Regions from separate parts of the Robertmurraya beringensis genome, predicted to be linked through region 2. Evidence: predicted binding sites of a transcription regulator. Region 2 holds the regulator's gene; each other region holds the start of a gene.

Region 1 (2,204 bases), on a different contig from region 2:
AGCTGAGTGACCAAGTCCACCGAATTCAAGCATTTCTTCAGCGCGTGTTAAACCTTCTTCCAAGCTGTTCACCTTGAAGCAAGCAAGAACTGGGCTTAGTTTTTCACGAGAAAGTGGAGATTCAGGTCCAACTGTCTTAAGTTCAGCAATAAGAATCTTTGTATCTTCAGGCACTTCTACTCCAGCAAGCTGTGCAATTTTAGCAGCAGGCATCCCTACGATCGTTGGGTTAACTGCACATGTATTTTCATTAATAACCAATGCCTCAACCTTTTTCTTTTCTGCATCGTTTAGGAAGTAGCACTTATTAGAAATTAGTTCTTTCTTCACTTCATTGTAGATTTCTTTATCAATAATAACCGCTTGTTCAGAAGCGCATATCATACCGTTGTCAAAAGTCTTAGATAGGATTAAGTCATTTACAGCACGCTTGATCTTTGCAGATTTTTCAATATAGCAAGGAACGTTACCGGCACCAACACCTAGAGCAGGCTTACCAGAGCTATAAGCTGATTTAACCATTCCAGGTCCACCCGTTGCTAAAATAAGTGAAATTCCAGGGTGCTTCATCAATGCTTGAGTAGCTGCTACAGATGGCTTTTCAACCCACTGAATACAGTTTTCAGGAGCACCAGCTTTAATCGCTGCATCGCGTACGACACGTGCGGCTTCACTGCTACATTTTTGTGCAGATGGATGGAAAGCAAAGATGATTGGGTTTCTTGTTTTGATAGCAATTAATGATTTGAACATTGTAGTTGATGTTGGATTTGTTACAGGTGTTACCCCAGCAACCACTCCAACTGGATCAGCGATTGTATAAACACCTTCATATTGGTTGTCATCGATAATTCCAACTGTTTTGTTATTTTTAATATTGTTGTAAACATATTCAGTTGCAAAAATATTTTTAATCATTTTATCTTCAAAAACTCCGCGGCCTGTTTCTTCTACCGCTAGTTTTGCTAAAGGCATATGTTGGTCAAGTCCAGCAAGAGCCATTTCCTTTACAATGCTATCAATCATTTCTTGTGTGAAACCTTGGAATTCCTTCAACGCTTTTTGACCTTTTGCAACTAACTCATCAATCATTTTTGCTACTTCTTGATTTTCAGTTAGCACTTTTTCTTCAACTGCCATGTTAAAGACCTCCGTTTAAACAATTTAGTTTGTGAAACATTTCACATTTGGTAGTAAAAAAATTTAACTTGATGTAGGGCAAGATGTATAGGTAAACGCCTAAATGGACGTTACGCGCAAACTGGATTTCTAGGGATCTTCTCGAAAGATATATCTGAAATATATTTAGAACAGCTCTTTACGATGACGACGTAGTTAACTGTCCAAATGAATGCAGGAAGGCTTTCATTTTCATTAAACATCATTGACTCGAATTCATCTCCGATAACTTCCTCAAAAACTTCTAGTGTGTAAGTCTCAGTGTCTGTAGAAAAGTTCTTCCATTCGCATACCATCATGTTTATCACCCCTAATGTTTTTCTTGAATTAAATATAACATACAAAAACAATAATAGTTTGTGAAATATTGAACAAAGTATGAACAATGATTTTATCTTTAAAACGATAAAAAATGACCGTAATTACAAGGATTATTAGTGAGAATGAAAAAAACACAATTATCATTTTGGAAACGCTTACAATATAAATGATATATTAATATAACTTTATTCGAATGAGGTTTTTGTTAAAAAAGAAAGTCAGCGACATTTGTCACTGACTTTCTCTTCTATTAATATTATTCTCCTAAGTAAGCAGTCAACATCCAAATATGTGTATCAAGTGACTCAATAAGTCCTGTTACCATATCGTTAGTAATGATGTCATGGTTTTCTTCAGCTAGATTAGCTAATGAAGAGAGTTCATCCTTAATTTGTTTGTAGTCTGCAACAAGAGCAGAAACCATTTCACTAGCTTTTGTTTCATTATTTGTCTCAATTAGAGTAGCTGTTTCTAAATATTCCTTCATAGTAGCTACTGGTTGTCCACCGATGGCTAATAATCGTTCTGCCAATTGATCAACTACTAAACCTGATTCATTATATAATTCCTCAAACTTGGCATGTAGGGTAAAGAATAAAGGACCTTTTACGTACCAATGGAAACGGTGAAGCTTCGTGTATAAAACATTCCAGTTTGCGATTTGTTGATTTAATTGAGCTTGTAATTCCATAATAAAATTCCTC
Region 2 (2,204 bases):
TATTGGTGTCCCTATCACCTCTCTGATACTAGAACTGATTGGTTTTGAAACCCATCACTCTCAAGGGTTCGCAGGGGTCACTTGGCTTGTCATAAGCTTTTCGCTCACACTTGTGATTGTCCTGATGTTGTTGCGTAATGAGATGGTAAACACAAATGAAGTAAGAAGCGGAGCCAGCTTAGGCCGATCGATCCTTTGGTCTATCACAGGTGTCTTTCTTGCCCTATTTGCCCAAGCCTTTGCTGCAAATATTGAACGTTTGATTGGTATTGATGTTGGTTCTGAAAATACGCAACAGATTCTACGCATCATTGAGTCCTTTCCTATTATGATTGTCGTGAGCTCAGTGATTGGTCCTATATTAGAAGAAATTGTTTTTCGTAAGATCATTTTTGGGGCTTTTTATAAGCGATTTAACTTTTTTCTATCAGCCTTGCTTAGCTCCGTTATTTTTTCTTTTGCCCATATGGAGCCGGAGCACACTCTACTTTATTCCGCAATGGGATTCACCTTTGCGTATTTGTATGTAAAAACCAATCGGATTCTCGTTCCGATCGTTGCTCACGTATCGATGAATACGTTCGTTGTTCTTGTGCAATCCGTATTTAAGGAAGACTTAGAAAAATTAATCAAACAAGCAGAACAAATGCAAAGCTTTATTGGAGGATTCTTCTTATGAGACAGTCACCTTTATTTTCAGGAATTATATACATCATCTTAGGTGCTCTGTTCACAGTGTTTGCCATACAGGACTTACAGCAAAATGGAGAGTGGGGCTTTTTCACCTACCTGCTTGTCTTGCTAGCGACCTTTGATATTGGTTCAGGCATTCGGATGATTCTTTTACATTTTAAAATTAAAGAGATCAAGAAAGAGCAAAAGAAATAGCCGCTCCACTAAGGGGCGGCTTACTGTTTATTCTTCTACCATTTCTTCATCCATTGAATAATGCTTTAAAAAGTACACCAGTGACTGTAACTCAATAGCCAGATCAATATGGTGAACCCTGATGGATGAGGGAACCGTTAATCGGGCCGGGGTAAAGTTTAAAATGCCTCTCACCGATCCTTGAACCATTCGATCGGTAATGGATTGTGCAACCGGTGCTGGAACCGTTAATATCGCGACCTGAATGTCTTCTTTTTCAATAACTTCTTCTAGATCATCCATATGGTAGACGGGCACTTCACCAATTTTTGTGCCTACCTTCTCTTCTATCACATCAAATGCAACCGCAATTTTGGTATTATTATTCTTTAAGAAGTTATAGTTTAAAAATGCTGTCCCAAGATTCCCGACCCCAATTAACGCAACCTTCGTTAATTCATCTTGGTCGAGTGTTTTACGGAAAAAGGATAATAAATAGTTTACATTGTAACCGTATCCCTTTTTACCTAAGGCTCCAAAGTATGAAAAATCTCTTCGGATTGTTGCAGAATCGACCTTCACCGCCTCACTTAGTTCAGCCGATGAAACGCGTTGCTTTCCTGATGAGTGTAAACTATTTAAAAAGCGATAATACAATGGTAGTCTTTTCGCCGTTGCTTGTGGGATTTTCATTGATTCATTACTCATCGTTCTTCCCCTACCTTCTACCTTTAACTAATATAGTCTCTCTTCTCTCTTAAAGTCACCGTTTTTACCACCTGTCTTTTCAACCAGGTATGTTTTCCCGATAACCATTCCTTTATCTACTGCTTTACACATATCATACACGGTAAGCGCGCAAACAGAAGCAGCTGTTAACGCTTCCATTTCTACACCTGTATTCCCTTTTGTCTTTACACTAGCAGAAATATGTAGAGTATGGCAATTGTTATCTGATTCCCAATCAAAAGAAATATCAACACCTGTGAGTGGAATAGGGTGACACATTGGAATAATATCCCATGTTTTTTTACTAGCCATAACAGCTGCAACCTGTGCGACTGCTAACACATCCCCCTTTTTCATTTGGTTATGTGTGATTCGATCATATATCTCTTGATTAACTGTGATACTAGAGTGGGCAATGGCCGTCCGTACCGTTTCGGGCTTATCACTCACATCTACCATTTTTGCTCTGCCTTCTTTATTAAAATGAGTGAACTCTGACATCTATTATACACCTCTTTCAAAATCATACACTATTTTCCTCATTTTGTGTGAAAACATTGTAACATAGTTCACAACTCATATCATTGCTCATCCGTATTGAATGCGAT
Region 3 (2,204 bases), on a different contig from region 2:
TTTCTCATCCAACCAATACAATCGTTATCAGCACATGTATACACTTCAATATCCATTAAAATATCTTCCGGTTTTTCTTCTTGAGCTTTTCTGTTAAAGAACATAGCAATTGCCCCCATTCTAGAGATTCTTTCGTTCTTTTTATTTAGTATGTACAAATTATTATATTTTAAAAGTATTTTTTCCTGTGTATCCAAAAATAAACAACCTGCCCCTTCAAGCAGGTTGTTTATTTCTTCTTATAACCACGAAGCGCCTACAATGATTAATAAGATAAATAATACGACAATTAACACAAATCCTCCGTATCCATACCCACATCCACCATAACCATATCCGTAGTTATAGCCCATACCTTTCAACCCCTTTTATTATTAAAAACTAATTAATATCCCCATCCCACATATGCTGCTCCCACAATAATCAATAGGATGAACAAAACGACGATCAAAGCAAATCCACCGCCGTAGCCGAATCCAGCTTCTGCGCTCATTACTTCCACCTCCCATGACATCTATCGGCAGTATATGTGAGGCAAAGTTGTCCTGTATGGGCATTTTCACTAATTAGTAACCTCTTCATCATCAAAAAAAACCTCCTTGAACGATATCAAGGAGATTTTTCATCCGATAAATCCTTACAATTTAGCTACTCTCTTCTCTGAGACGGAGAAAGAAACTTCATTTTCTAGTACTTTCTTTTCTTTAACAACAGGCTTTTTATTTAGGTACACATATAAAGCTCCGACAAAAATACTTCCTCCAATTAAATTTCCAAGGGTTACAGGTATGATGTTATGGATTGCTGACCAAATGGTAATCGTTTCTGGATGTGGAACCATTAGAGCAATTCCAAATAGCGCCATATTTGCAATGCTGTGTTCATAGCCAGAGATAACAAAACCAAATACAAGTAAGAGGGTTAATAGGAGTTTTGCTACGTCACCTTTTACATGCATTGGTAACCAAATAGCTAAACATACCAGCCAGTTACAAAGGATGGCACGAAAAAAGATTTCTAATGTATGTCCGTGCATCTTATAACTTGCAACGTCCATCAAAAGTTCCGATTTGTCTGGTGATAAAAATAAGCCCGATAGCATAATCAGAAGAGAAAAAAACAATGCTCCAGCTAAATTGCCAAAGTAACAAGCCAGCCAGATTTGCAACGTCTCATACCAGGTAGTTTCCTTTCTTAACGTTCCGATGGTCATTGTCATTGCGTTACTAGTAAACAACTCCGCCCCACCGTAAATAATCATTACGAGAGCAGTCCCAAAGAAAATCGCTACCAACAGCATCGCAGATGGAGACCCGGCATCAAAGAAAAATTCTCCCGTTTTATACGATACCATGATTCCGAAACCAATATAGACTCCAGCAAGCATTGCTTTAATAAAGTAATGGAGTTTAGATGACATCCACGTATCTCTTTTTTTCTTAGCGTTTAATGCCGCTTCCTCAATAGGTGTAAGCTCATTATACATGTTCAGGATCCTTTCTCTTTTCAAAATGTGAAAAAAATCACAATATTTACTGTCATTTTACCCCTCATTCTCACTTTTGTTAATAGAAAAACTATTGAACGCTTCGTGACTATTTGTGAAACGGTTACATTACCCGTATTTCATCATTAAACTATTGAAAGCTAGGGTTTACACTATTTGAATATGTAAAACTCCCCTTTCACTGCTGTTACAAATATCACTATTATAAGAAATTATTAAGTTAAATGTGATTTCTGTCACAAAACGTTAACTCATTTTTAAGTAAACTATATTGACCAGTTACATAACATTCTTTTAAATAAAAATATATGGCCAACGCTTAAAGGAGGATACCGATGGTGATTCAAAAATATAAAGAAGAATTATCCTACGAACTTGGCGAATTATTAAAATCGGCTGAACGAATTGTACCTATAAAAAAAGGAAGCTATCTGTTTAAAGAAGGACAAGAAGCAAGAGAAATGTATATTATTTTATCAGGTAAGGTTCAAATTTCAAAAATGAACGCTGAAGGCAATGAGCTGAGTTTAAGACTTTGTAAGCATTATGATATTGTAGGAGAACTAACCTTATTTACTGTGGATCCAAGGTATATATTTAATGCCAAAATAATAGAAAATGGTGAAGTTGCAGCCATCAATATTACTGAACTTGAACATGCCTTTTTTAAAAATAGCCAGTTAGCTATTGAATTCCT

Evidence for each region. Region 2 encodes Rex, which represses fermentation and respiration genes when NADH is low (regulators of the CRP and FNR family bind a similar motif). Its sites were predicted from a motif close to TTGTGAAATATTTCACAA; they were not measured.
Region 1: the regulator Rex is predicted to act here: its motif matches at 1,170-1,187, upstream of adhE (bifunctional acetaldehyde-CoA/alcohol dehydrogenase).
Region 3: the regulator Rex is predicted to act here: its motif matches at 1,512-1,529, upstream of ACFFHF_RS20210 (formate/nitrite transporter family protein).

The regions. Positions count from the first base shown of each region.
Region 1 is NZ_JBHLUU010000010.1:35,928-38,131, forward strand. Features, by position in the region: gene adhE (bifunctional acetaldehyde-CoA/alcohol dehydrogenase) at 1-1,140, opposite strand, end outside; gene ACFFHF_RS01890 (hypothetical protein) at 1,251-1,478, opposite strand; gene ACFFHF_RS01895 (Dps family protein) at 1,757-2,191, opposite strand.
Region 2 is NZ_JBHLUU010000101.1:24,344-26,547, forward strand. Features, by position in the region: gene ACFFHF_RS14220 (CPBP family glutamic-type intramembrane protease) at 1-679, shown strand, start outside; gene ACFFHF_RS14225 (YdiK family protein) at 676-888, shown strand; gene ACFFHF_RS14230 (redox-sensing transcriptional repressor Rex) at 916-1,575, opposite strand; gene moaC (cyclic pyranopterin monophosphate synthase MoaC) at 1,603-2,097, opposite strand.
Region 3 is NZ_JBHLUU010000122.1:57,034-59,237, reverse strand. Features, by position in the region: gene ACFFHF_RS20225 (cold-inducible protein YdjO-related protein) at 1-197, opposite strand, end outside; gene ACFFHF_RS20220 (YjcZ family sporulation protein) at 240-353, opposite strand; gene ACFFHF_RS20215 (YjcZ family sporulation protein) at 386-493, opposite strand; gene ACFFHF_RS20210 (formate/nitrite transporter family protein) at 638-1,486, opposite strand; gene ACFFHF_RS20205 (helix-turn-helix domain-containing protein) at 1,843-2,204, shown strand, end outside.